Regions from separate parts of the Ureibacillus sp. FSL K6-2830 genome, predicted to be linked through region 1. Evidence: riboswitches for the same ligand, from Rfam matches in the RefSeq annotation. Region 1 holds a riboswitch; each other region holds the start of a gene.

What was found. Region 1 has a riboswitch for lysine ahead of dapA (4-hydroxy-tetrahydrodipicolinate synthase). Riboswitches for the same ligand answer to the same signal wherever they lie in the genome.
Positions count from the first base shown of each region.
Region 2: it holds a riboswitch for lysine, as region 1 does, so the genes downstream of both, NSU17_RS01090 (transporter substrate-binding domain-containing protein) here and dapA (4-hydroxy-tetrahydrodipicolinate synthase) in region 1, are expected to answer to the same signal.
Region 3: it holds a riboswitch for lysine, as region 1 does, so the genes downstream of both, NSU17_RS14100 (aspartate kinase) here and dapA (4-hydroxy-tetrahydrodipicolinate synthase) in region 1, are expected to answer to the same signal.

Region 1 covers NZ_JBBOQR010000001.1:2,152,921-2,163,147, reverse strand. The annotation lists gene NSU17_RS10625 (ketopantoate reductase family protein) at 35-958, shown strand; gene NSU17_RS10620 (LLM class flavin-dependent oxidoreductase) at 1,371-2,435, opposite strand; gene NSU17_RS10615 (restriction endonuclease) at 2,611-3,276, shown strand; gene NSU17_RS10610 (DHH family phosphoesterase) at 3,353-4,531, opposite strand; lysine riboswitch at 4,783-4,961, shown strand; gene dapA (4-hydroxy-tetrahydrodipicolinate synthase) at 5,069-5,956, shown strand; gene NSU17_RS10600 (arsenic transporter) at 6,154-7,449, shown strand; gene NSU17_RS10595 (alpha/beta-type small acid-soluble spore protein) at 7,544-7,744, opposite strand; gene NSU17_RS10590 (DUF1284 domain-containing protein) at 7,949-8,368, shown strand; gene sstT (serine/threonine transporter SstT) at 8,556-9,767, shown strand; gene NSU17_RS10580 (ABC transporter permease) at 9,880-10,071, opposite strand.
Region 2 covers NZ_JBBOQR010000001.1:205,620-215,846, reverse strand. The annotation lists gene NSU17_RS01100 (2-oxoglutarate dehydrogenase E1 component) at 1-733, shown strand, start outside; gene odhB (2-oxoglutarate dehydrogenase complex dihydrolipoyllysine-residue succinyltransferase) at 792-2,039, shown strand; lysine riboswitch at 2,174-2,351, shown strand; gene NSU17_RS01090 (transporter substrate-binding domain-containing protein) at 2,455-3,318, shown strand; gene NSU17_RS01085 (amino acid ABC transporter permease) at 3,450-4,196, shown strand; gene NSU17_RS01080 (amino acid ABC transporter ATP-binding protein) at 4,201-4,938, shown strand; gene NSU17_RS01075 (alpha/beta fold hydrolase) at 5,202-5,960, opposite strand; gene NSU17_RS01070 (DUF6501 family protein) at 6,454-6,651, shown strand; gene NSU17_RS01065 (toxic anion resistance protein) at 6,689-7,741, opposite strand; gene NSU17_RS01060 (5-bromo-4-chloroindolyl phosphate hydrolysis family protein) at 7,738-8,397, opposite strand; gene NSU17_RS01055 (acylphosphatase) at 8,569-8,841, opposite strand; gene NSU17_RS01050 (globin-coupled sensor protein) at 8,872-10,227, opposite strand, start outside.
Region 3 covers NZ_JBBOQR010000001.1:2,842,969-2,853,195, reverse strand. The annotation lists gene sdhB (succinate dehydrogenase iron-sulfur subunit) at 1-216, opposite strand, end outside; gene sdhA (succinate dehydrogenase flavoprotein subunit) at 219-1,979, opposite strand; gene NSU17_RS14110 (succinate dehydrogenase cytochrome b558 subunit) at 2,030-2,641, opposite strand; gene NSU17_RS14105 (YslB family protein) at 2,927-3,343, shown strand; gene NSU17_RS14100 (aspartate kinase) at 3,364-4,590, opposite strand; lysine riboswitch at 4,712-4,896, opposite strand; gene uvrC (excinuclease ABC subunit UvrC) at 4,933-6,720, opposite strand; gene trxA (thioredoxin) at 6,876-7,190, opposite strand; gene NSU17_RS14085 (electron transfer flavoprotein subunit alpha/FixB family protein) at 7,384-8,361, opposite strand; gene NSU17_RS14080 (electron transfer flavoprotein subunit beta/FixA family protein) at 8,435-9,208, opposite strand; gene NSU17_RS14075 (enoyl-CoA hydratase) at 9,228-9,998, opposite strand; gene NSU17_RS14070 (TetR/AcrR family transcriptional regulator) at 10,012-10,227, opposite strand, start outside.

The DNA.
Region 1 (10,227 bases):
TCGTTTGTAAGAAGTTAATGAAAGAGGGATGGTTGTGAGTATAAAGAAGGTATCAATTATCGGTTTAGGTGCATTAGGCATTATGTATGGTCAACATTTTTCTCAAAAACTTCCGAAAGAAAATGTACGAATCATAGCCGATAAAAAACGTATTGAAAAATATCAAACTGAAGGGGTATTTTGCAACGGAGAACGATGTGAATTCCACTTTGTAACACCTGATGAGCATGTAGAACCTGCAGATTTACTTATTTTTACTGTTAAGTTTAACGGTTTAGAAGAAGCCATTCAATCTGTTAAGCACCATGTAGGTGAACATACGATAATCATTTCGGCATTAAATGGCATCATCAGCGAAGAAATGATTGGACAAGTTTACGGCTTTGAAAAGGTACTTTATTGTGTCGCTCAAGGAATGGATGCAGTAAAAATTGATAACAAATTAACATTTGAACATAAAGGAATGCTCGTCTTTGGTGATAGAAAACCAGGAATCCTTAGTGAAAAAACAAAAAGATTAAGCGAATTTTTCAAATCTGTTGAACTTCCACATCAAGTGGATACAAACATGCCCCATCGAATTTGGGGCAAATTCATGCTAAACGTTGGAGTCAATCAAACGGTTGCCGTTTACAATAGCAATTATGGGGAAGTACAAAATGAAGGTGAAGCAAGAAATACGATGATTGCTGCTATGCGAGAAGTTATTGCTATTTCAGATAAAGCTGGTGTTCCATTGACAGAAGATGATTTAAATTACTGGCTTGATGTATTAGATACTCTCAGTCCAGAAGGAAAACCATCAATGGCACAAGATGTCGATGCAAAACGACTAAGCGAAGTTGAATTGTTTGCTGGAACTGTATTAAAACTTGGCAAAAAGTACGGAATTGATACACCGGTAAATAAAATGCTGTATGAAAAGATTAAAGAAATTGAATCTGAATACGTTTATTGATTAGAAATATTCGTGTTATAAGAGAGAGGACTGTGCAAAAGTTGATGACAGTCCTCTCTTTATCATTTCTCATTTGAAATAAGGCTTAGCTATAACACTTTCGATTCATGGAAACTGATAATAGCCAAAATCAATCACTTAATAGTCAAACTAAATTGGATTATAGTCAAATGTGTGAACTTAATTGCCAATCGATTAAATTTCGATTTAGGGAAAACCGATATTAGCCAAAATCGATCACTTAATAGTCAAACTAAAATGGATAATAGTCAAATGTGCGAACTTAATTGCCAATCGTTTCAATTTCGATTCGAGAAAGACCGATATTAGCCAAAATCGATCACTTAATAGTCAAGCTAAAAAAGATATTAGTCAAAGTTTGCAAAATAATAGCCAATATGGATAGTTATTATTAGACTATGATTTGCCCATTACCTTCCGCTTCCCATTTCGCTACTTCTTCACGTACAATTGGTGCAACTTCTTTCCCTAACAATTCGATGCATCTCATCACATCTTCATGAGCCATTGAACCAACTGGGCAGTGGAGCATAAAGCGAGTAACTCCAACATTTTTACGCAAGAAAATAATTTTATCTGCTACCGTTTTTACATCGCCACAGTACAATGCTCCTTCTAAACTTCTAGCATAATCAAATGTCGCTTGCGTATATGGTCCCCATCCTCGTTCTCTACCTAAAACATTCATTGCGTATTGGGTTGGAGGGAAGAACTTTTCAACCGCCTCTTCTGTCGTTTCCGCAACAAATCCATGGGAGTGAGATGCTACTTTTAGTTTGGAAATATCATGTCCTGCTTCTTTTGCTGCACGATAATATAACTTCACTAAAGGAGCAAATTGTAATGGACTGCCGCCGATAATCGCTAAACATAAAGGTAAGCCTAACGCACCTGCTCGAGCTACCGATTGAGGCGTTCCACCACTAGCAATCCAAATCGGAACTTCATTTTCTGGTCTTGGGTATACTCCTCGACCATTAATACTTGGACGATGTTTACCGTTCCAATGAATGATTTCTTGTTTCTGTATTTGTAGTAATAAATCTAACTTTTCCTCGAATAATTCATCATAATCCTGTAAGTCATAACCAAATAACGGAAAAGATTCTATGAAAGAACCCCGGCCTGCCATAATTTCTGCACGCCCGTTCGAAATTGCATCCAATGTAGCAAATTGCTGATACACTCTCACTGGATCATCTGAAGATAATACAGTTACTGCGCTCGTTAATTTAATATTTTTTGTTTTCGTTGCGGCCGCAGCAAGCAATACAGCAGGTGATGAACAAGCATAATCTTTTCGATGATGCTCACCTACTCCATAAACATCTAATCCCACTTCATCAGCTAGTTGAATTTCTTCTACAACTTCTCGAAGGCGCTCCGCATGACTTATCACTTTTCCCGTTCTTACATCTGGCGTCGTTTCTACAAATGTCGTTAACCCTATTTCCATCCTCATTCCCTCCACATACAAAACATATTATCTCGAAATTGAAATATTTTTCTTTGTAATCATACACAAATATTAGGATGATTATCAAATATTCTGTTTTTAATTCTCATCCTTTTTTAGAATATATTCAGCTCCAAAAGTTAAAAATAATATAAAAAACAAGGAATGAATGTAGATGAAAGAAAGAAAATTTGAAAGCAAAGTAATTGAATTTTTAATGATTTTGATGTTCAGTTTTGGTATTGTTATCACATTATTCAGTTTGATTTCTATTGAACTAAATGTATATGATATTAAATTGTATTTCATGATTTTCATTACTTTGGTGATATTCTACAAGCCTTTTAGAACTTCAAGTTTTCGTTTTATTTTTTATTTAATTAATCGTACATTGCATTTAATAAAAACCGTTCACACTGACAACGATCTTTTACAGAAAGAACTTATACAATTGAATAATTTGCCAGAAACGGAGTACATCCATCTATTAAAAAAACTTTTTGAAAAACATCGTTACGTAGCACTTATTACAAAGGACATTGAAACTTTCAATGTGGATCTTATTTTATGGAAAGGTACGAGAAAATATATAGTACAGATTATAAAAGGGGCAAATGCAGTTGACATCCGAAAGGTTCAACAAGTTGCTGTCAATATAAAAACATACAGTGCAGATGGCGCAATGATTATTACAAATCAATCTTTTACACCATCTGCCAAAAAGTTTTCTTCCTTAAACCATATACTTTTAATTGATCACGATGAATTAATAAATATGATGCAGGATGAAAATAAAAAGTTCGTTTTCCAAACCGCATTATATTTATCACAACATAAATAATAATAAGAATTCGCTAGCTAAATTGAAAGGAGCTAGCGAATTTTGCATTCATAAAAAATATTTCAATCATCTACTTCTAATGTTCTTTTTTTACTCGATTCATTAAATACTCAACAAACACTTCATCACGTACTAGATAGGCTTCATACATCCTCTTTAAATATTTTTCTGCTTCTTCAAAACTTGCAAAAGTTGTTTCTATTAATTGTTCTGATTTTTCAATCATCCAAACGCCATCTTTTTGTAATATAAAATAATTGTTATCATCGGCATCAGCATACATCGTACCAAAAGAAGATTCCTTTACATTATACCGATTATATTTCGCATCTTGAGGCATTGGATCAAGCTGAAAAGTATTTTGTACAAATATTTGATATGTTTCCTCTGTTAAGTTACAACCCGCTGCCTTTTGATGTCCTCCTCCGCCATACACTGCTGCGATTTCCGAAACATCCACATGGTCATGAATAGTGCGGAAAGAAATTTTTTTACTTCCCATATTCAATATAGCGATATAGTCAAGATGAGGATGTTCTTTACTTAATTCGTTTCCTAATTCTGAATGATAAGATTCCGCATACACAACTCCAGCAAAATACTCATCATTTTTTATTTGCACTACCTCTCTTTTTTTGCGACGAATATATCGTTCTATCCGATCTTCTTCCATATTCAACAGCTTTTTTTCAAATTCATCAAAATCGAAGTGTTCAGAAGAAGTTAGTCTGTCAATCATCGTTTCTTCAAATTCATCGATGGACACTAAGAAAAACAATGAATTTAAGAAATGGGCTTTATGATTATCGTTTTTTTCCCACTCCCAAGTATCATATTGCCTTACGAGCTTCACAAATTCATCAATTGCCTCTGTTGGCTTTAATAACTCGTTTGCAACTAAAAACTGATAAAATAATGAAGTTGCACTTTCTAGCTTCCCTTCCTCATTTTCGACTAATACCGTTCCCCAATCATATTCATTAAAATGCAACGCTGTTTTATGATGATCAATAAGTTGAATATTTTTATATTGTTTAAAATGTGCATTTAATCTTTTTTCATTTTCTTCACTAGGTGATAAATCTGTAATAAATAAAAAAGTATCAGGCAAATCATTTTCTAAAAAGTATTCAATTTCCCGTTCAAGTGAAGCAATTGAATTATATCGGACTTTTACATCTTGTCCAAAGGCAAGTTTCGCTAAAATGCCACATCCAACCCCATCTAAATCATTGTGGGACAGCAATTTATACATTCTATTTCACCTCAGAAAGTAGTATGGATGCTTTTTATAAAAATAACAGCATTATTATTGCAAAGAAGTTAGAATTCCTTTTAAATTTTCAATTTAACAAAATTTTCGATTGAAAATTCAAAATTTTTCTGCATATTGTATAAAATTCAATCATAAATGATATTTAAATACTTAATTGTTATTGCTTTTCCAAATAAAAGGAGCTACAATTATATACAATTATCCATCGACTTATTTCAATATTGCTTTGAAGTAAGGATAGAGGCGCAAAAACCAAGAGTACACAGTTTGAGGATAATGAGGTCCAATGATAATTGTGGAAAGGGGGATTTGCCGAAGTCTCTAGAAACTCATTTTTCTAGGGGCTGGTTCTGCATTGAATAAGTGTAGGACTGTCATATAGGAAACTATATGGAGGGCTATCTTACGCAAAAAATCTTCCTTTTTGCAACAACGAGGCTCTTCGTTGTTGCTTTTTGCGTTTATAAAGAAATTGCCCTTCTCCATTAAAAAACATTGAAAAGGATGTGGAGAAGAATGAATTTCGGAAGAGTATTAACAGCAATGGTAACGCCATTTGACAAAAATGGTGACGTAGATTTTGAGGCTACGGAAATTCTAATTCAACATTTAATTGCAAACGGTACAGACGGATTAGTGGTATGTGGTACAACTGGAGAATCTCCTACTTTAACAGATGAAGAAAAAGTAGAACTGTTTAAATTTACTGTGAAGACTGTAAATGGTAGAGTTCCTGTAATTGCAGGTACGGGCTCTTATAATACGAGAGCTTCCATTGAGCTTACTAAAAAAGCAGAAGATGCCGGGGTGGATGGCATCATGCTTGTAACTCCATACTACAATAAGCCAAACCAAGAAGGAATGTATGAACACTTTAAAGCAATTGCACAAAATACAAAACTGCCAATTATACTCTATAACATTCCTGGCCGTAGTGTCGTCAATTTATCCGTTGATACGGTAGTTCGTCTTGCGAAAATACCGAATATTGTTGCAATTAAAGAGGCAAGTGGAAATTTAGATGCAATGGCACAAATTATCGAAAACACGCCAAATCATTTCTCACTATATAGCGGGGATGATAGCTTAACATTACCAACATTAGCAATTGGTGGTACAGGAGTAATTTCCGTTGCTTCTCATATTATCGGCAATGAAATGCAATCTATGATTAAAAATTTCTTCATTGGAAATATTCAAGAAGCTGCAAAAGAACATCGAAACCTGTTACCAATTATGAAAGCGATGTTCATTGCACCAAATCCTGCTCCTGTTAAGGCAGCATTAAATATGAAAGGCATAACAGTTGGTGGTGTTCGTCTTCCACTAGTGCCATTAAACGAAGAGCAACAAAAAATGCTAGATTATTTATTAAGAAATACACAATTACAATTGATTTCATAAATATTCTCCTGCCATGAAAATGGCAGGTTTTTATTTTGATAAATAATACTTGGTGGAAAAGTAAATAAAATATTCGATAGGAAAATGAATAGTGATATAATAGCATTTGTGAATTTTAGGCATTTAACTAAATTCATAAGTGCTTATTTTTTTTATCTTCAATATGTCACAATTCAACTTTGTTGGAGGATATGATTTTGCTCAATTTACTATTAGCCATTTTAATATTTATCATCACGCTCATACTCGTAATTCGCCAACCAAAAAATATCAATATCGGTTGGTCAGCCTGCTGTGGCGCAATAGTTGCATTGATTGTTGGAGTAGTGGATATTAATGACGTCTTTGAAGTTGTAAACATTACTTGGAATGCGACATTATTATTTATTGCGATTATAATCATTTCCTTAATATTGGATCAAATTGGTTTATTTGAATGGTCTGCACTGCACATGGCTCGCATAGCAAAAGGGAACGGTATTAGAATGTTCATTTACGTTACAGTTCTTGGAGCTTTTGTTTCAGCCTTCTTTTCAAATGATGGTGCAGCATTAATTTTGACCCCTATTGTTCTTGCAATGGTTCGAAATTTAAATTTTAATGAGAAAATGATTTTCCCTTTTATTATGGCTAGTGGTTTTATAGCTGACACTACTTCCCTCCCTTTTTTAATAAGTAACTTAGTAAACGTAATCGCAGCAGATTTTTTTGGAATCAGCTTTATGGAATACTCTTTACGAATGATTATTCCTAATTTCTTTTCATTAATAGCAACCATTATCGTTCTATTTTTATACTTCCAGAAATCTATTCCATCAAAGTATGATGTAATGATGCTAAAAAACCCACGGGAAGTCATACGGGATGAAAAGATGTTTAAATTAGCGTGGCCGGTAATGGCAATTTTATTAACCGGTTATTTTTCAGCTGAATGGATTCATGTACCCGTTAGTATTATTGGTTGGATTATGGCGATATTCTTATTGGCGATGGCTCGAAAAAGTTCAGCAGTCAATACAAAAGCCGTAATAAAAGGAGCGCCATGGAATATTGTATTTTTCTCCATCGGTATGTATTTAGTCGTTTATGGATTAGGAAATGCAGGTTTCACGAAAGGACTAGCCTATGTTATTGAATGGACAGTGCAAGGAGGATTATTCACTACTACGATTGGAATGGGGTATATTGCAGCCTTCTTATCTTCAGTTATGAATAATTTACCTACAATTATGATTGACTCATTAGCAATAGCGGAAACTTCCACGTCAGGTGTAATTCGCGATTCTTTAATTTATGCCAATGTAATCGGCTCAGATTTAGGTCCCAAAATTACACCAATTGGTTCACTTGCTACGCTTGTGTGGCTACATGTACTCTCAAACAAGGGGATTAAAATTTCTTGGGGAGCTTATTTTAAAATGGGGATTATCCTGACACTTCCAATACTATTCTTCACATTAGTTGGTTTATATTTGACGTTATTATTATTTTGATTCTTTATTTTTATATGAGTAAAATTTAATTATAATGGTTACAATAATAACACACCTAAGAACATTTGAACTTAGGTGTGTTTATTATTGCCAATTATTCTGAGTTTCCTTTCAATTGTTGTTGAGCCATTTGCACAAGACGTTTCGTAATTTCTCCACCAACTGAACCATTAGCTCGGGAAGAAGTATCTGGTGAAAGGTTTACGCCAAACTCTTGTGCAATCTCATATTTCATTTGATTCAATGCAGCTTCTGCCCCTGGGAATACTAGTTTGTTAGAACTACGATTTGTCATGTTGTTCACCTCCTTGTGCCATTAGAATGCTCAAGCTATAGCTTTTAATACTTTAGAAATGTAGGGAACATTGAGATTCACTGGAAAAAACAGATTATTTAAGTTGTAACATTATTACAATAGTGTCATATATTCTAATTTTTTCCTCCTAATCAGTATGTTAATATGTTAGTTAGTTAACGTTAACTTTAGGAGGAGCATTTCATGTATAAAATACGAGGGCATCATTTATTTTGCCTTGTTGGCTTTAGAGGTATGGGATATTCTAAAGAATTTGCGGAAAATATGAAGCGCATTCACCAAGAACTTAGGAAAAACCCCAAGACCTTAATTCACATCATCGAGGGCATCGATCAAATTTGCGAAAAATACCCAAACTGCGGAAAATATCATTGTCAAGATGAAAACATCCACATAAGAGATAAACAAATTTTGGAAAAGTTAGGGATACAGATTGGTCAAACTCTCACTTGGGAAGAAATTGAGTCTCGCATTCAAAAATTCGCAACTCCTGAAGATATAGATATTCTTTGTGAAAGTTGTACATGGCGTTCTTATGGTGTATGTAAAGCAGGCATCCAAAGAATATTAAATGGCGAAGGTTTATGGGAAGTAAATAAATAACCATTTATAAAAATCTCCTGGTGGGGAGATTTTTTATTTTATCTAAATATAAACACTATTTTTATTTTTCTGAAATAACAAATTCCTTTGGATTTTAAAAATTCATGCTAAACTATATCTATCTTAAATGTCCTTTTGGTGTAAACAATTGTATTTGTAAGCAAGATTTTATTCTTTGGAGGTTTTTATGAAAAAACTATTTCATACATGGAGTCAAATTAGCTTAGTCAAACGAATTTTAATCGGTTTAATTTTAGGTATTCTTCTTGCTATTACAATACCTGATACTTTCAGTTGGGTATCCATTTTCGGAAACTTGTTTGTCGGTGCGCTAAAAGCCGTGGCACCAGTACTCGTATTGGTATTGGTTATTCAAGCGATTGCAAACCATCGAAGCGGAACAAAAACCAATATGAAAATGATTTTAATCCTTTATGCTATCGGTACTTTTTCCGCTGGTGCAATCGGTGTCATTGCCAGCTTCCTTTTCCCAACGACACTGACATTAAAAATGAGTGCTGAAGATGTGTCTCCTCCAGAAGGCATCGCAGAAGTTTTTGAAACGTTGCTTTTTAATGTTGTTAGTAATCCGGTAAACGCTCTTATGAATGCAAATTACATTGGCATATTGGCTTGGGCCGTTCTTCTAGGAATTGCGCTTAAGAAAGCAGCAGATTCAACAAAAACCATGATTGACAATCTTTCAGAAGCAATTTCAACAATTGTGAGATGGGTAATTGAATTCGCACCTATTGGTATTATGGGGCTTGTCTTTGATGCGATAGCAACAAGTGGTCTTTCCACATTAGTTGAATACGGAAAATTGCTAATCGTTCTTCTAGGCTGCATGTTCTTTGTTGCATTAGTTATAAACCCGCTCATCACATTTATTTTTACAAAGCAAAATCCATATCCGCTTGTATGGATGACATTAAAAGAAAGTGCAATTTTTGCGTTCTTTACACGTAGTTCTGCTGCAAACATTCCAGTCAATTTGGCATTATGTGAAAAATTAGGTTTAAATAAAGATACTTATTCTGTATCTATTCCATTAGGTGCCACAATTAATATGGCGGGAGCTGCAATTACAATCTCTGTATTAACGCTTGCAGCAAGCCATACACTAGGAATTGAAGTAGATGTAATGACCGCTATCATATTAGTAGTACTTTCTGCACTTTCTGCTGCAGGTGCTTCAGGTGTTGCAGGAGGATCGTTACTTTTAATTCCTGTCGCTTGTAGTCTTTTTGGAATTTCCAATGATATTGCCATGCAAGTTGTAGCTGTTGGATTCATCATTGGCGTATTACAAGATTCTTGTGAAACTGCATTAAATTCATCATCCGACGTACTATTTACAGCAACAGCTGAATGGGCAAAAGAGCGTAAATCAAATTAATAATAGAATATGTATAAATTATTAAGGCACTGCTCTCATTTCTTATTACAGAGCAGTGCCTTTAATCAAATTCGTCTATATCACCATATAATTCAACATGTTTTTCCAATTCCTAAGTTACCTCCCTAAGTAATCTTTTATTATTTTCCAATATCTTAATGACTTGTTGAAGGATTTTTTCTTCTACCATAGGGGTCGAATTAATTTCCTTCCTTATGATTTTGTTTAATTCTAAAATGGTACTAACTTCGAGACGATGCTTTTCAGCTAACTGAAATGCCCGCTCTAACTGACCGGTTATCATCAGCATTCCTCCTATTTTCCTTTTAATTATATTTTATGATGTTTTTTTATTTTTTTCACCTGTAATTAAAAGAATTTTCTTTAATATGAATAAATTATATCAAATTTGTTATAACCATTTAACTCCATTTTCCTAAATAGTTACAGAAAATCTGAA
Region 2 (10,227 bases), 1.9 Mb from region 1:
AGTAATGTTTGATAACTTCATTACAGCTGCTCGTTCTAAATGGGGTCTTAAATCTGGATTAGTTCTTTTATTACCAAATGGTATGGAAGGACAGGGGCCAGAACACTCTGCAGCACGCATTGAACGTTACTTGCAATTATGTGCTGAAAATAACTGGATTGTTGCAAACTGTTCAAATGCCGGAAACTACTTCCACTTATTACGTCGACAAGCGAAAATGCTTGGAACTGAAGGAGTGCGTCCATTAGTAGTTGCAACACCAAAATCATTATTGCGTCATCCATTAGCTGCAGCTACATTAGAGCAATTATCTGAAGGAAAATTCGAGGAAGTCATTGAACAACCAGGACTCGGACAAAATCCTAAAAAAGTGGAACGCATTATTTTAGCTTCTGGTAAAGTGACAATTGACTTAGCAGAAGCAATTAAAGACGGTGAAGGATTCGAAAAACTTCACATCCTTCGCATTGAACAATTATATCCATTCCCAATGGAAAAACTTTCTGAAATCATTGCGAGATACCCTAACGCGAAAGAAATTGTTTGGGTACAAGAGGAACCTAGAAACCAAGGTCCTTGGAAATTTGCCTTAGAATACTTACTTGAATTAGCTGAAGGCAAAAAAGTACGTTATGTTGGACGTCCAGAAATGTCTTCTACTTCAGAAGGTGACATGGACTCACATAAAGTTGCTCAAGCTAAAGTAATTAACGACGCTTTAGCAGATTTGTAATCTTGCATAATTTACGTTAAGATTTAACAGTGTTGAGAATTAAAGGAGGATATAAAAAGTGGCTGAAATTAAAGTCCCTGAATTAGCAGAATCGATTACGGAAGGTACAATTGCACAATGGGTGAAAAAAGTTGGAGATCGCGTTGAGAAAGGCGAATTCATTGTTGAATTAGAAACAGATAAAGTAAATGCAGAAATTATTTCTGAAGAAGCAGGAGTATTAACTCAAATTTTAGCTGAAGAAGGCGATACAGTATTAGTTGGCCAAACAATTGCGATCGTTGAGCCTGTTGAAGGTGGAGCTGAACCTACTCCAGCACCTCAAGCAGAACCTGCAAAAGAAGCGGTTAAAGAGGAACAACCACAAGCTCCTCAAGCACAACCAGCACAAGCTGCACCGGTTGTTGAGGAAACATCTAATGAGCGCGTAGTAGCTTCACCAGCTGCACGTAAACTTGCTCGTGAAAAAGGCATTGATTTAGCAGCAATTTCACCAGTAGACCCACAAGGCCGAGTTCGTGTACAAGATGTTGCTGCTCATGCTGCTAAACCAGCACAACCAGTGCAAGCAGCACAACCTGTAGCACCTGCTGTAACTGTAGATGAATCTCGCGTTACAGTTGAAAGAATGAGCCGTCGACGTCAAACAATTGCAAAACGTCTTCTTGAAGTTAAACAAAATACGGCAATGTTAACAACATTCAACGAAATTGACATGACAAATGTGATGGAACTTCGCAAACGCAAACAAGAACAATTTGTGAATGAGAATGGTATAAAACTTGGATTCATGTCATTCTTCACAAAAGCAGTAGTTGCTGCATTGAAAAAATATCCTTATGTAAATGCACAAATTGTTGGCGATGAAATTCATAAATTTAACATTTATGATATCGGTATTGCGGTATCTACAGAAGAAGGTTTAGTAGTTCCAGTTGTACGTGATGCAGATCGCAAAAACTTCGCTGAAATTGAAAGAGAAATTGCAGAACTTGCTCAAAAAGCACGTGAAAAGAAATTAGCAATTTCTGATTTACAAGGCGGAACATTTACAATTACAAATGGCGGTATCTTTGGTTCATTAGCTTCAACACCAATTATCAATGGTACGCAAGCAGGTATCCTTGGTATGCACTCAATTGTAAACCGTCCAGTAGCTGTAAACGGCCAAGTTGAAATTCGTCCAATGATGTATGTGGCACTTTCATACGATCATCGAATCATTGATGGTAAAGATTCAGTTGGATTCTTAAAAACAGTTAAAGAATTAATCGAAAATCCTGAAGATTTACTTCTAAATTCATAAGAAAATGTATAATATACTCCCCAACTATTTTTGGGGAGTATATTTGGTACTATTAAACTTTTCCTATTTGTTATTGACAAGTAAACACCATTTAGGTTATGCTTCTCTTAACAATTGAATATTCTAGCCTCACTTGGTAGGGTAGAGGCGCGGTATTTATTAGTTTCTCATGGAGCTTGAGCGAGTGAAGAAGTGGGAAAGAAGGAAATATCGCCGAAGTGTAGTTATTTGCTCAGATAACTATGCTGGGGTTACAGTGAATAACTGTAACACTGTCTTACATGTTTATATGTAAGGTGTGCTATTCCAAAGTGGAACTAGAGGTATTAGTCTAACAAATTGATGCGACCTTAAGTTCTTCTTAGGTCGCTTTTTATTTGTGAAGCTAAGCGAAACAGAGACAGGGGGAATTAAGATGAAAAAGAAATTATTGCTACTTTTCATAACCATGATGACGGTTCTCGTTCTTGCAGCATGTGGTTCAGGAAACAAAGAATCAACAGGTGGAGAATCACAAAAAGATTCAGAATCTTCATCCGAGTCAAAAAGTGTATTAAGAGTAGGTATGGAAGCTGCTTATGCACCATTTAACTGGTCTCAAAAAGATGACTCAAATGGAGCAGTTCCTATTGCAGATTCTAAAGAGTTTGCAAACGGTTACGATGTTCAAATCGCAAAACGTATTGCTGAAGGATTAGGGATGGAGCTTCAAATTGTAAAAACTGACTGGGATGGTTTAATTCCATCATTACAATCTGGTGCAATTGATGCAGTTATTGCGGGTATGTCACCTACTCCTGAACGCATGGAAGTAATCGATTTTACAGACAACTATTATACGAGTGATTTCGTAATTGTTGTGAAAAAAGATGGTCCATATGCAAATGCAAAATCGATTCATGATTTTGAAGGGGCTAAAGTAACAGCACAACAAGGTACTACTCACTACAAAGTAATCGATCAAATGACTGGCGTTAATAAACAAGTACCAGCTACAGATTTTGGCCAAATGCGAATCCAATTATCTTCTGGTGCAATTGATGCTTATATTTCAGAACGTCCAGAAGGGATGTCTGCTGAGGCAGCAATTGAAGGATTTACTTACATTGTTCCAGAAGACGGATTTGAGGCTGATGAATCTGATACAGCAATCGCTGTTGGCTTGAAAAAAGGTTCGGACTTAAAAGATAAAATTAACGAAATTTTAGCTGGTATTACGGAAGATGAACGTCATCAAATCATGGAAGAAGCTATTAAAAATCAACCATCACAACAATAGTGTGGTGAAAGGTTGTCTTGAGATTCTCTATAAGACAACCTTTTTCCATTTTCCTTCCCTGTAAAGTTATTTACTGTGCTTAACTTTAATTCTTCTAAGTGCGAACAAAAAAACAATAAGGGGATTTCTTTATGTCTTTCTTAGAAACAGTTTGGAATATTTTTCAGAATAACTGGGATTTGTTTTTGCGAGGAGCATGGATTGCATTAATTCTTGCGATATTAGGTACGATTTTTGGTGCGATTATCGGATTTTTCATCGGGGTTATGCACACGATTCCATTGCAAAAAAAATCCTTTAAAACATATGCATTAAAAACTATTAATTTTATACTAACTTGCTATGTTGAACTATTCCGTGGCACTCCAATGATGGTACAAGCGATGGTTGTGTTCTACGGACTCTATGCCATTGATATTCAATTAAATCGCTTTGTTGCTGGTTTAATTGTTATCAGCTTAAATACAGGTGCTTATATGGCAGAGTATGTGCGTGGTGGAATTGTTTCAATCGATAAAGGACAATACGAGGCCAGTGAAGCGATTGGTATGAATCATTTTCAAACAATGTTCTATATTATCCTTCCTCAAGTAGCTCGAAATATTTTACCAGCGACTGGTAACCAGCTCGTTATGAATATAAAGGACTCTTCTGTACTAAGTGTCATTAGTGTAGTTGAATTATTCTTTACAACGAACTCTGTTGCGGGTAGTACATATCGTTATGCAGAAGCATTCTTAATTGCCTGCGTATTGTACTTCATTATGACATTCACTGTAACTCGTATTCTTCTTTGGTTTGAGAAGAAAATGGATGGACCTGATTCGTACCGAGTGGAGCTTGTGACAGGAAACAAGCCGATAAAGGATGGTGAGTAATGCTATGACAGTGGTCATTGATATCAAACATTTAAATAAAACATTCGGCAATCATGAAGTATTGAAAGATGTCAATTTCCAAGTAAGAAAAGGGGAAGTTGTAACGTTAATTGGAGCTTCAGGATCAGGAAAATCCACATTATTGCGTTGCATTAACTTGCTGGAAACTCCTACAGGCGGTGAGATTATTTTTAATGGAGAAAATATTTTAACGGAAGGTTACAATAAAGAAAAATATCGTACGCACTTAGGTATGGTATTCCAGCAGTTTAACTTATTTAATAACTTGGATGTATTAGGGAATTGTATAGTCGGACAAGTAAAAGTATTGAAACGTTCAAAAGAGGAAGCCATAAACAATGCGATGAAATATTTAACGATTGTTGGAATGGATCGCTATAAGAATGCGCGACCTCGACAACTTTCAGGTGGACAAAAACAGAGGGTTGCCATTGCAAGAGCTTTAGCAATGAATCCAGACGTGATGTTATTTGATGAACCGACTTCTGCCCTTGACCCAGAAATGGTAGGGGAAGTATTAAAGGTTATGCGAGACCTTGCGAAGGCTGGAAATACAATGTTAATTGTTACCCATGAAATGGAATTTGCAAAAGAAGTTTCAGATCGTGTCGTGTTTATGGATAAAGGGGTCATCGTTGAAGAAGGGCCTCCTGAACAAGTACTAGTCAACCCAATACACGAAAGAACAAAAGAGTTCTTAAGACGAACATTAAATAAATAAGATGGAACGGGGCTGTCTAGAAAAGTCAATCACTTTCTGAACAGCCTTATTTCTTAATACTAATATTCTCTTGAAAACTTTGCTCCTGTGGTAGTCACATCAAACGCGCCTCCTCGTCGCAATTTATCTGCGTCGAAAGCACTAGCGACAGCGCAATTTATCTGCGGCGAAAGCGCTAGCGACAGCCGCAATTTATCTGCGGCGAAAGCATGTGCGACAGCCGCAAAGGGGGTGTCTCAAAATGACTTGTCAGACGCGCCCTTTTAACTTACTTTATTTTGAAATTGTTTGATATGTTGAGCAATGGCTAAATTGAATAGTTCTGGTCGTTCGATATTCGGCAAATGTCCTGTATTTTCAAAAATAATTAAATTGGAAGACTTAATCATGTAATGCATTAAATAGGCATTTTGAATAGGTACTACTTTATCTTCTAGAGAACCAATGATCAGTGTTGGCACATTAATGGTCAATAAATCATAAAAATAGTTTCTTCCAAAAGCTGATTGAACCGATTGTAAATACGTATCTTTTCGAATGTGAAAAGCATTCTTTGCTAATTCATAAACCTTTTGTTCTTCAGGATTGTATAAACATTTTTTGATGAGCCGTTCATTCAGTTGTTCGAGTGACGATTTTTTTAAAAATCGTTTTGTTTTTTCAAGAGTAATATTTCCAAGCAAAGTAGGAATATAGTAAGTCGTATTACATAAAATGAGTGATTTTACACGCTTTTTAAAACGCTTACATATTTCTAGTGCAACGATTCCACCGAGTGATAGACCAACAAAATGTGCTTTTTCGATATTTAAATAATCTAATACTTCAATTATGTCTTTTGCAAAAAATTCGACATTGATATTTTCTTTTTCTGGAGAGTCACCATGTCCTCTTAATTCGATGATAATTAATCGATATTGTGTAGTTAGTTCCAATTGGGGAGCCCAAGCTTGTATGCGGTTACCTAATCCATGAATAAAGACTATTTCTTCACCTTTCCCAACATCTAAGTAGTTTAACATCACGATCACCTATTTCATCAGCGTATGTTGAGAAATCACAGGGATGGTTTACTTGATAGTCTTTGCAAATAACAATAAATTTATCAGCCAGAATGGTAAATAACGTTATCATTATTATATGTAAATTGCACAGAAATGTACCGTGACAACTGTACTTATGTTTGGAAAAGTTTCAATAAGGCTTACTGGTGATAGTTGGCGAATATTTTTTAAAAGGGAAAGGAAGAAAAGTAGTTAGTGCTCAAGAAAGGATTTATCTAAAATTCTACTGCAACAGATTTAAAACAAATAAAGAATCATAAATAAGCATACGATAAATTAAGTAAATCGAAATTACCTAATGGACGACAAAATCCTTCAGTATTTGTTAAAATGAAATGTGTTAACTGGACAAGAAGTTTATGAGAGACGATTTTGAAAACTTTCATGTATTTACCTGGCAATTCAATGATATAATTGTAACGATAGTTTAATGAAGAGAGAGGGTATGATGATGCTACACTTAAAATGGAAGGACGCACCTACTATTCGTACAGTAAAATGTGTGAATACAAATGCAAAAAAATATTTAGTATCTAACGTGTTAACTGTTGGGAAAGAATATGAAGTGAAAAATGAAACAGAAGAATTTATTTTTATAGTTGATAATACTGGAAAAGTAGGCGGGTATTATAAAGAGTACTTCGAATAAATAATAAGCACGAGTGTTTTGTATCACTCGTGCTATTTTACTTGCCATCTATTTCATGGATGGTTTGTTCAATCAATTGTTGTTTTTCGTTCCGGTCGGCTTGAATTTGCAATGTTTCTTCGATTGATTCGATAAGCTGTATTTGCGTTTCTTTCAAATGATCCAGTTCTACATGACTTTCGGTAATGCTCGTCATTTCAGCGCTTTTCATCGCTAACTTCTCTGAAGTATTCATTAAATGATGACTTGTCGCATTTGCACGATGTTGGCGATTGAGGTTGACGAGCATGGAAATTTGAGATTGCCATAAAGGGATTGTTGATAATATAGATGACTGAATTTTTTCAATGAGCATTTCATTGGTTGATTGAATCATGCGAATTTGGGGAGCTGTTTGAATAGCTATTTCCCGCGATATTTGTAAATCATACATTCTTCGATCTAGCCATTCCGCCGCATTTTTCATATCGAGTAACTTTTGCCTCATCATGGGGTTGTCCATATCGTTATAATCCTTTTCCACCATTTGCAACTGCTTTTGAAGGTCAAGTCTTTTCATTTCCAAAGCAGCAATGTACAAATTGATTTCTTGAAAATATTCTTCATTTTTTTCATATAACTTATTTAACATATTGTTATCCGTCAATAAATTCTCTTGAGCTCGTTTTAAATGAATCGTTAGACGGTCGATTTGCTTACTTAAGCGATTGTATTGGGAAACGATTTGTTGAATGGAAGTTTTTCGTTTAAATAGTTTTCTTAAAAATCCTTTATCTTGAATGTTGAATTGATCGAGATTCATTGAATCCAACTGTTCAATTAAGGTCGATAAAATCTCTCGAATTGGTGAAGTATCGTTTCTTTGTACTTGAACTAATAATTGATGGGTAAAATGTTTTAGGGATTTTTGAACTTCTTCACCAAAACGAACAATGGCTTCATAGCAAGTACTATCTAGCTCGCTTGCTAAATATAATGCTTTTGACTGCTCTTCTTCAGTAAGGGTAGGGAATACTTTACTCTCCACAATAGAAAAAGAGCTCTCGTTTGGGAACAGTTCAAAACCTTCTGAGCTCTTTTTCTCCATCATTGATTTTCCCTCCCAAATTCTATTTGCTTTTGTTTTTTTTCATGCTCGAGTTTGACATAATCCAACTCCAATTTTAAATTTTCTAAATCAGATGCAAGAGCAGCTTTTAAGTCATCTTCCATCGAACTTTGTAATTTTTTCATCGCTTTTCGAGCCTCTTCAAGAGCGATATGCACATCAGCATCTTTAATTTGCTGTTGTACTAACGTTGCGTAATTTTTGCTCAATTGCACAGCTGAAGGCAGGTGAGAATAGAAGAAATCTTCAACTGTGTAAAATTTTTGCGGATTTGTTTGAACGATATTGACTATTCTTCTAGACAACTTTGTCATTTCATTTAGTAATTTAAAAGAACGAATGGAACGCACTCGAATATATTGCTGTGTTAATAAATTTATGTGGCTTTTTGCTTGTTTTAATTGGGATTCAATATGATTATATTCTGAACGGGTAAAGCCGAGTGCTTTCGTCTTTTTATATTTTTGAACAGATTTAATGATATAATTACTAACTATATAAGTTAGAATGGATGCAATTGGTATGATTAATCCATTCAGAAAACTGATATTTAATTGAACAACTAATATGATAAAAACTGTAAAACTAAAGAAAAAATTGAGTAAATGTCGTATGATGAAGTTGCTTACCCCCAGCATATGCGTACCTCCTCGTGTTCTTAGTATAAATACGTTCGGTGGGGAATAAAAGTTTCAAAAACTTATTTGAATTTATCATTTCTCTATTTAAATGATACTACTTTTTTCACATATTTTTAAAGAGAAGGAATGGGGGAAATACAAAAAATTGGACGTTTAAAAAACGTCCAATTACATCAATTCAAAATTCAATTTTTCATAACCTTGTAAATCATCAAAAGTTTTGATTGACAAACTTGATTTTAGATTTTCACCTTTTTGAATAAAATGTAAAAATTCATCAATAGATTGATTTTTCCCTTCCACATCGATTTCAAGCTGATCGTTTTCATTTATACGAAAATTCCCTTTTAATCCTAATTCTAACGCCTTCTGTTGAATGAAAAATCGGTTGCCAAATCTTTTTTCAGCGACATTGATCATAATGTGCGCCCTCTTTGCCATCACTCCACCTACAATCAATTAAATTTTCATTCAGCCGTGGGTTTTCAACATATGAATTAAATCATTTAAATAGTGAATGACTTTTTCAGAAGCTTTTTCGATTTCTTGCAAATGGATTTCTGCTTGTTGTCGATTTCCTCTACTTAATTCCAAAATTGCATTTTTTGCCGCAATATGAACTTGCTTATGAACGCGCTCTAATTCTTTGAAAGATTCTACATGTTTAAATTTAGCTTGGGTGTCATTTGCATAATACCATTTTCCTAAACGGCAATCTTGGTGGGAGGAAACTTCTTCTGGTGATAATTCTTCAACTCCTAAAATCATGTTATATACCCGCCATTTCCATAATAGATGATCAGTTTTTGATAATTGTAAAAGGGCGGTACTGGATAAGTGAACAGGGTTATTATTGATAATGTCATTTCGGAAACGCATCATTTCTTTACTTAGTGCAAATATACTTTCAGACGTTTGTTTACCTAAGCTATGAATTTGTTCTTGAAGATTGGCCATTTCAGACATACGTTTAGTAATTTCATCAACGGCAGCAGCTTGTTCTTCAGTAATGGAAGCAGTGCTGGCAACATCATGTTTAATACTTTCAATAGCATGTACAATTGAGTTTAATAAAGGTAACGACTGTTTTGCCTCTGAAGTAGCTTCTTTAATCTTCTGTGATGCATCTAGAATGGAATCGGAAACCATATTTGAATATTGTTTAAATGCATCGACATTTTGTGATACTTCATTTAATGCGTTTATTGTTCCTTCAGCTAATTTTCGTACTTCTTGTGCCACAACAGAGAAACCTTTCCCATGTTCACCAGCACGAGCTGCCTCAATAGAAGCGTTAAGTGCTAGTAAATTTGTTTGGTCTGCAATTTCGTTTATAATTGTGACGATATTATCAATTTCGTTCACATAGTTTTGTAATTGATGGAATGACTGAACAATTTGTTGGAACGTATTATCCGTTTGAAAAATATCATTTAACGCTTTTTCAATTGTATTTTTTCCGTCGATAACATTGCTTACTGAATCCGTCGTTTTCTCAGAAATTTTCGATGAAGCACGGGCAACTTCTCCAATCGAAGCGGAAACTTGTTCGATTGCTGCGGTGGAATTTTGAATTTCCGTTGTTTGTTGATCAACGCGTTGAATTAAATCTTTCATGTAGATGATTTTCGTATTCGATTCAATTAGCGAAGAAATTTCTGTAATGACATTTTCGATCATTCTTTCTGTTAATACTTCTACCAATAACTCTTGCTCTACATTCATTGCAGCGTTTAATGAGCGCAAATATTCCAATGCTTTATGAGGTTTCATACCAAAGTTATGTAAAATGTGAGTACTAATGTAAAAGGAGAATTGATTAAATAA
Region 3 (10,227 bases), 690 kb from region 1:
TTCCTCTAGACAGTTCATGTCCCAAGTAACTGGTGTTGTTGGTTTTCCATCAGCAGTCACTGGATGTTGACGAATGTACATCAATGCAGAGATTACGTTCATACCTGGACGGTAAGGTACTTCGAATTCTTCCCAACGGCTTGCACCATTTGGATTATCTTGACGTAAAATTCTAAATCTTACTGTTTTTCCAGTTTCCACTTGTTGTGTAGTCACGATTAATTACCTCCTTTCGAAGAGTAGTCACGTTTACGAGGCGGAATTAATGAAACGTCTACTTCTTGGTAAGTAATAATTGGCTCACCTGTAGATGGATCAAATTTCGCCATAGTTGTTTTTAAGAAGTTTTCGTCGTCACGTTCTGGGAATTCTGGTTTATAGTGTGCACCACGTGACTCGTTACGTAATAACGCACCTTTTGTAATTACTCGTGCAAGATATAGCATGTTTTTCAATTGACGAGTAAAGTGTGCACCTTGGTTGCTCCATTTTTGAGTATCGTGGATGTTAATGTTTTCCCAACGCTCTAACATGTCACCAAGTGTGTCATATGTTTTTTGTAGGCGATCGTTGTAACGTACAACTGTTACGTTGTCAGTCATCATTTCGCCTAGTTCTTTGTGAAGTAAATATGCGTTTTCATTACCTTTGTCCATTTTTAGGATGTTATCCCATTTTTGTTGCTCTTGTTTTACATAAGAATCATATAAAGATTGTGGTAAATCTTCCGCATGTTTTGTTAAGCCTTGCATATATTTAACTGCGTTAGGTCCTGCAACCATACCACCATAAATCGCAGAAAGTAATGAGTTAGCACCTAAGCGGTTTGCACCGTGTTGTGAATAGTCACATTCACCAGCAGCAAACAGACCAGGAATTTCAGTCATTTGATCGTAGTCAACCCATAATCCACCCATTGAGTAGTGAACCGCTGGGAAGATCTTCATTGGTACTTTACGTGGATCGTCACCAACGAATTTTTCGTAGATTTCGATGATACCACCAAGTTTGATGTCTAATTCATGTGGATCTTTATGAGATAAGTCTAAATATACGATGTTTTCACCATTGATACCTAATTTTTGGTTTACGCATACGTCGAAGATTTCACGTGTCGCAATGTCACGTGGTACTAAGTTACCGTATGCAGGATATTTTTCTTCTAAGAAGTACCATGGTTTACCATCTTTATATGTCCAAATACGTCCACCCTCACCGCGAGCAGATTCACTCATTAAACGGTTTTTGTCATCGCCAGGAATTGCTGTTGGGTGAATTTGGATGAACTCACCATTTGCATATGAAGCACCTTGTTGATAAACAATTGATGCTGCAGAACCAGTATTGATTACAGAGTTTGTTGATTTACCGAAGATGATACCAGGACCACCTGTTGCCATAACTACAGCATCAGAGCGGAATGCTTTAATTTCTGATGTGCTTAAATCTTGTGCTACGATACCACGGCAAACTCCTTCGTCATCAAGAACGATTCCAAGGAATTCCCAGTGTTCGTATTTTGTAACTAAACCTTCTACTTCGTAACGACGAACTTGTTCGTCAAGCGCATATAATAATTGTTGACCTGTTGTCGCACCTGCAAATGCAGTACGGTGATGCAATGTACCACCGAAACGACGGAAGTCAAGTAGACCTTCTGGAGTACGGTTGAACATAACTCCCATACGGTCGAACATGTGAATGATACCAGGTGCTGCTTCACACATGGCTTTTACTGGTGGTTGGTTCGCTAAGAAGTCTCCACCATAAATTGTATCGTCAAAGTGGATCCACGGAGAATCCCCTTCACCTTTTGTATTTACTGCACCATTAATTCCACCTTGTGCACAAACTGAGTGTGAACGTTTAACAGGAACTAATGAGAATAGTTCTACTTCAGTACCCATTTCGGCTGCTTTCATCGTTGCCATTAGACCAGCTAAGCCGCCACCAACAACGATTAATTTCTTTTTGGCCATGATTATTTCTCACTCCTCTTTTCTAATTGGACGTTCTATCTATGCTTGTATCATACGAATGCTAGAATTGCAGATACACCGATAATGCTTAAGATGACGAAAAATGCCATTGTTATCCATGTAACTACTTTTTGAGAATGTGTTGATTGTGTGATACCCCAGCTTACGCAGAATGACCATAAACCGTTAGATAAATGCAATGTAGCGGAAAGGATACCCACAATGTAGAATCCTAACATCCATGGATTTGCAACGATTTTTTCCATCATTTCAAAATTTACTTCCGCACCAAATGCTTTTTGGATGCGAGTTTGGAACATGTGCCAAGCAATGAAGATTACTAGGAACACACCAGTAAGTCGTTGCAATAAGAACATCCAGTTACGGAATGTACTGAAGCGCTTATTGTTTGGTGTTGCTGTAAAGGCAATATAAATTCCATATAAACCGTGGAACAGAATAGGAATGTAGATAACAATCCACTCAATAAGTAATAATAGTGGACCTGGAATATAATCCATTACTCCTGTTGCACTGTTATATGTCTCTTCTCCCCCTGTTGCAGTAAAGTTTAGAGACAAGTGGAACACTAAAAATAGCCCTACAGGAATAACACCAAGTAAAGAATGTAGTCGGCGCCAGTAAAACTCATTTTTTGCCAAGACTGATACCCCCTTAAAATAAGTAGTCAATAAGTCGTCACAAATTGTAAACGCTTTATGCATTGACTGTTTTATTCATAATGGTACAATATTATGACAAGTTCATTGTACCCCCACGAACTATTACCGTCAAGGTTAGTTGTGCATATTTATTTTCCGAAATTTGTCTAATATTCGCTACAAAACCTTCTATTTTTTCTCTATTATGTTATTTTTCTCTATTTTAACTTTTTTCAAATTCTCTGTTGTTAAAAAAGAAAAATTCTAGAAAGAGGTTCTTATTATATGTCATTGTCGAAAGATTCGTTTCCTTTATTTGGATACGAACTGCTAAGAGATTATTTAGTGCCATCCATTTTAGGAAAGCATGAAAAAGATATTCTATATTGGGCAGGAAAAGATTTAGCTCGCAAATTTCCATGCACCGATATTCCTTTAATCATTTCCTTTTTTAAAGATGCCGGATGGGGTGATCTTACCCTTGAAAAAGAAATGAAAGACGGATTTGTGTTTAGTTTGACGAATGAACCGGAGTTGCTAAAGATTAATGAAAGAAATTTTCGCTTAGAAGCTGGCTTCATTGCCGAACAAATCCAAAACTTTAAAGGTGTTTTGACGGAATGCTATGAAGAGAAAAAAGAAAAACAACTAGAAGTAATTTTTACAGTAAAGATGGATTTAAAAGAAAAAATTGAACGCTAAGGGGCTTTATTCGCCCCTTTTTATACCCATTCCTCAGCAAGATTAAATTCATCATGCAGTGCATTTGCTGCACGAATCATATCATCTTGTGGCACAACGACAGATACTTTAATTTCAGATGTAGAAACCATTTTAACAGGGATATTTTCTTGACATAAGCGTGCGAACATGCGGCCTGCTACCCCTGGATTGGAAACCATGCCCGAACCCACGATTGACACTTTCGCTAAACCAACTTCAAAATCAGCAAATTGAAAACCTAACTCCTCTTTATGTTCTTCAAGCACTTTTACCGCATTTGTTAAATCCTCTTTTACAATTGAAAACGATATTGTCGGTTTTACTTCACTCATCACAGATTGTACAATAATATCTACGTTGACATGATGCTTTGCTAGGGTATTAAACAAGTTGGCAAGGGAAGATTTTTCTAGTATTTCATATCCAACAGTAAAGCGGATAATATCTGTTTCATAGGCGACACCACGAACAATTAAATTTCTCTCCATTTCAATCTCTCCCTTAATCAATGTACCTCGAAGATTTTTCGTACTCGAACGAACAACAATTGGTATATCAAATTTTTTTGCTAATTCGACTGCTCTCGGATGAACAATTTTCGAACCTAAATAAGATAATTCTAACATCTCATCATATGTAATATCTTTCAATTTACGAGCCTGTTGAACTACATTAGGATCTCCTGTATATACCCCGTCAAGATCCGTATAGATTTCCACGCGTTCTGCATCAATGCTTTTTGCAATCGCTACCGCTGTTGTATCAGTCCCTCCAGCACCGAGAAGGGTGATGTTGCCCTCATCATCAACACCTTGTCCGCCTGCGACTATGACTATTTCACCTTTTTTAAAATGCTCAATAATGACATTACCATCGATTTGATGTATGCGAGCATTTCCTACTGATTTTCTTGTTGTTTTCATGCCAAGTTGCCAGCCTGTAAGGGAAACAGCTCTAAAGCCTCTTTTTTGAATAGCAATGGAAAGCAAACTGCTTGCAATTTGATTATTGGTAGAATGGATTGCGTCTAACTCTCTTTCGGATGGTGCATCCGATAAAGAGTAAATAATTTTTTCCAAACCCTCATTTACAGGTGGAGAGGATGGAACGACTGCTACTACATTGCGTCCAAACTTCTTCTCTTCGATGAGTCTTTTTGCTATTTCTCCAATGTTTTCAGATGATGATAGATTCCATTCATCCAACTTCACTACAATATTAATCATCGCTACACTCCCCTTATTTTCATAAGCCATGAAATGAAGTTTCCGAATCTTATATAATTAAAGAAAAAAGCAACTCTTCACAAAGGATGGTGAAAAGCTGCCTCAATTTTCAGAAAACACTTTATGAGATAGCTCTCCAGAACCATTTAGATTCTGACAATCTTGCATTTCTTCAATGCAAAACCAGCCAGTAAACTGGAACAAGCAAATTTACCGCTTCGGCAATCTCCCCTTTCCCTAACCTTCTTCAGACTTGTTCCTCTCCTCCAGTTAGGTACTCATGAATCTCGCACCTCTATCTATATCTAAACTTATTTACTTTTAAAATACATTATCATACAGTTATTCCTTTGGCAATGTGTCATTATGGAAATACTGATAGATTGTTTCTGCAACCACTTTTGGCATTTTCGCTTCCATTAATTCTTCCACAGAAGCCTGTTTGATTTTTTTCACTGAACCAAAATGACTCAGTAATTGTTTCTTACGTTTTGGACCGATTCCTTCAATTTCATCAAGGACAGAGCGTAAAGCGTTCGTTTGATGTTGTTGCCGCAAAAATGTAATAGCGAAGCGATGGACTTCATCTTGTATTCGCTGAAGCAAGTAAAAAGCATCACTTGTTTTTTTCAGCGGGATCGACACAGGTGGTTCCCCGTATAATAGTTCAGATGTTCGATGCTTCTCATCTTTTGCTAGTCCTGCAATGGGAATTGATAATCCAAGCTCATCTTCCAACACTTCTCGTGCAACTTCAATTTGCCCTTTACCACCGTCAACAATAATTAGATCAGGAAGCGGCAATTGTTCTTTTAATACACGGGTATAGCGCCTGCGAATCACCTCTTGCATCGCTCCATAGTCGTCATGTTTCGCCGTATTTTTTAATTTATATTTGCGATATTCTTTTTTTGCCGGCTTTCCATTAATAAATACGACCATTGCGCTAACAGGATCTGCTCCATGCATGTGGCTGTTATCAAAGGCTTCAATTCTATAAGGCGTTTCAATATTTAGAGCCTCACCTAATTGTTGACAAGCGCCAATTGTCCTCTCTTCCTGGCGTTCAATTAATTGGAATTTCTCTTCGATTGCAAGCATTGCATTTTTCTTTGCTAAATCCACCAGTTCTTTTTTTGTGCCACGTTTTGGCACTAATACTCTTATATTTAATAATTTTTCTAAAATGCTTTTATCAATTGTTTCTGGGACCAATATTTCTTTTGGCTTTAAATGTTCTGTATCATAGAAACGCCCTACAAAAGTTAAAAATTCCTCTTCCGGATCACGGTAAATAGGGAATACAGAAACATCTCTTTCAATTAATTTTCCTTGTCGAACGAAAAAGACTTGAACACACATCCACCCTTTTTCAACTGCATATCCAAATACGTCCCGATTCGTTTGGTCTCCTGAAACGATTTTTTGCTTTTCCATAACCGTTTCGATATATTGAATTTGATCTCGATATTCTTTTGCTCTTTCAAATTCAAGCTTTTCCGCAGCCTCCATCATTTTTTTCTCTAATTCTTTTTTTACTTGTTCATGGCCGCCATTTAAGAATTTTATGATTTCATTTGTCATTTCTTCAAAAATTTTCGGATCTATATCTTTAACACATGGAGCTAAACATTGCCCCAAATGATAATACAAACAAACTCGATCTGGCAGTCGGTTGCATTTTCTTAATGGATAGATGCGGTTGAGGAGCTTCTTTGTTTCATTCGCGGCAGATACATTCGGATAAGGTCCAAAATATTTAGCTTTGTCTTTTTTCACTTTTCTTGTCGTAATAATTCTTGGATAAATTTCATTGGTAATTTTAATATAAGGATAACTCTTGTCATCCTTTAACATTACGTTATATTTTGGATCATATTGTTTGATTAAATTGAGCTCCAAAATTAAAGCCTCTAAATCACTTGAAGTAACAATATATTCAAAATCTTCTATTTCACTAACTAGCAGTTGAGTTTTACCATCATGGGAACCAGTAAAATAGGATCGAACTCTATTTTTTAAGACTTTTGCCTTTCCGACGTAAATGACTGTTCCTTGTCGGTCCTTCATTAAGTAGCATCCAGGCAAATCTGGTAACAGCGCCAATTTATTTTGAATTGTTTCATTCATGGAGTATCACCTTACATTTAATTAACCTACTTAACCCTATTATACGAATATCTTAAAGCAAAAATCGAGAAGTTTTCTTTTATCCCAATCAAATCAATAATCATATCCAAAATAAAAAATCGAGCACAAACAAAATCTTTGTGCTCGGTTGAATTTTATTTATTGTTGTTGATGAATTCAACTAATGCTTCTTTTGGTTGGAAGCCAACAGTTTTTGCAATTAATTGGCCATCTTTAAATAAAAGCAAAGATGGAATCGACATAATTTGATATTCAGCAGCTGTTGCTGGATTGTTATCAACATCAACTTTTACAATTTTCACTTCTGAACCCATTTCGGCATCGAGTTCTTCTAATACAGGTGCAATCATTTTACAAGGTCCACACCAAGCTGCCCAGAAATCTACTAATACTAAACCAGAAGAGATTTCTTGTGAAAAGTTTTGATCAGTAGCATGTACAATTGCCATTTATAAAATGCCTCCTTAATGTAACATCTTTTAGTAGTATAGCACGTTAAAAATTCAAAGGGTAGTAAAGTGTTTTAAGAAATTGAAATCCGTTCATCTAACAAACAAATTCCTTTAATGATTTACTTTTTCACAATAAATAACCACATCTCTGAGATTTGAGATGTGGTGAGGAGATTACCAGTTTTAGATTTTAAGAATTTACTTTTAATGCTTTAATTTCTTCAATTAATAACGGAACGACTTCAAATAAGTCGCCGACAATTCCATAATCAGCAACTTTGAAAATGTTTGCTTCAGGGTCTTTGTTAATTGCAACAATTACTTTTGAGTTAGACATACCTGCTAAGTGCTGAATTGCGCCAGAAATACCACACGCGATATATAAATCTGGTGTTACCACTTTACCTGTTTGACCAATTTGCATTGCATAATCGCAATAACCCGCATCACAAGCACCACGGGAAGCACCTACTGCACCGCCCAGTAAGTTAGCAAGCTCTCTTAATGGTTCAAATCCTTCGGCTGATTTTACACCGCGACCGCCAGACACGATTACTTTCGCTTCAGATAAATCAACACCTGTTGTTGCATTGCGAACAACTTCTTTTACAATCGTACGCAAGTTTTTAATATCTACAGATACAGATTGAACGTCTCCTGTGCGGCTTTCATCTCGATCAAGTGGCGCAATATTGTTAGGACGAACTGTCACGAACACGAATCCTTCTTTAATTTTTACTTTTTCAAAAGCTTTACCTGAGTAAATTGGACGAATAAATAGTGCATCATCACCTGTTCCTTCAATCTCTGTTACATCTGAAATCAATCCAGCTTGCAGGCGAGATGCCACTTTAGGTGATAAATCTTTACCTAAAGATGTATGCCCAATAACGATTCCTTCAGGTTTTTCTTGTTCCACAAGAGCTAATAAAGCTTGGCTGAAGCCATCTGAAGTATATGTTTTTAAATGTGGATGTTCCACAACGAGCGCTCGGTCAGCTCCATATGCAATTAATTCCTTTGCAAGATCTGCTACTTGATCGCCCAATAACGCGCCTACAACTTCTCCACCATCTGCGATTTGCTTTGCTGCAGCAATTGCTTCAAATGAAACATTACGTAAAGCACCGTCACGTACTTCTCCTAATACCAATATTTTTTTTGCCATTGTTTTCCCTCCATTACCGTACGAATCTAACGAAATCTAATACTATTCAATCCATTCTAATTGTTCGGAAAATTTAAATTACTTTCGCTTCCGTATGAAGTAAATTTACTAATTCTTTCACTTGGTCTTTTAGTTCACCTTCTAAGATGCGACCCGCAGATTTTTGTGGTGGTAAAAATACTTCCACTGTTTCAATTTTTGTTTCAACATCATCTTCATCGATATCTAAATCATCTAATTCTAACTCTTCAAGCGGTTTTTTCTTCGCTTTCATAATACCTGGTAAAGAAGGATATCTCGGTTCATTCAATCCTTGTTGAGCTGTAACTAATAAAGGCAAGCTCGTTTCTATAATTTCAGAATCTCCTTCAACGTCACGAACAACTTTCACGTTATTTCCATTAATTTCTAATTTCGTAATCGTTGTTACATAATTAATACCTAATAAATCAGCAACTCTTGGTCCAGTTTGACCAGAACCACCATCAATTGCAACATTTCCTGCCAAGATTAAATCTGGCTCTTTGTCTTTTAAATATTCAGCGAGAATATAAGCTGCACCGCTGTGATCCAGCTCGTCCAAATCATCTTCTGTATTGATTAAAACCGCCTCATCAGCACCCATTGCAAGAGCTGTGCGCAGTTGTTTTTCCGCTTCTTCATTGCCGATGGAGATTACGGTTACTTTTCCACCATGTTGCTCTCTTACTTGAATTGCCTCTTCAATGGCATATTCATCATATGGATTGATAATGAATTCGGCGCCGTCTTCTTGAATTTTTCCATCTTGAATGACGATTTTTTCTTCTGTATCAAAAGTGCGTTTCATTAATACGAAAATGTTCATGTAAATTACCTCCTAAAAATTATTTGCCACTAAAAGTAGGTTGGCGTTTTTCAATAAATGCTTGAATTCCTTCTTTTGCATCTTCTGAATTAAATACAATGCCGAATTGCTCTGCTTCCGCTTTGATTCCTTCTTCGAATGATTTCTTACTGTATTGTAATGCATGAATAGCAGCTTTTAATGAAACCGGGCTCTTTTTGGCAATTTTTTTCGCCAATTCTAATGCTTGCGGTAAAAGTTCTTCTTGTGGTACAGCCTTATTTGCTAGCCCCCATTGTACGGCCTCTGCCCCTGAAATCGGCTCTCCTGTAAAAATCATTTCAGCAGCCTTTGCTAATCCGACATATCGCGGTAATCTTTGTGTTCCACCAAATCCAGGAATAATTCCAAGATTTAATTCAGGAAGACCCAACTTCGCGTCTTCAGCGACATATCGAATATGGCAACTCATCGCAAGTTCCAATCCACCGCCAAGTGCGGCACCATGAATTGCTGCGATGACAGGTTTTGGGAAAGATTCCAAGCGATCAAAAACAGCTTGTCCATTTTCTGCGAGATTTACTGCCTGTTGTTCAGATGAAACATCTGTGAACTCTTTAATATCAGCTCCTGCTGAAAAGAAACGTCCTTCACCGTGAAGTAAAACAACTCGAACATCATTATTATGTTCAACTTCAGTCATCAATTCGTCTAATTCACGGATTAGCTGTTGTGCTAGTGCATTTGCTGGCGGACGATTGATTGTTACAATCGCAACACCGTCTTCTGCTCTCCATTTTAGAAATTCCATGAAGACACTCCTTTTAATTATTTTTTAGACCATTCAATAGTAGATGCTTTACTTTAGGTGCATTATCTAAGAGGCTGTATCTGAAATCATTCATCACCCAAGACGTAATTGTCTCATCGATTGTTCCAAATACCATTTGTCTTGCAACTCTCACATCCATTGTTGGATTAAATTCGCCATTCATCATGCCTTCTACCAATATATTATCAAGAAGATTCAAATATTCTTT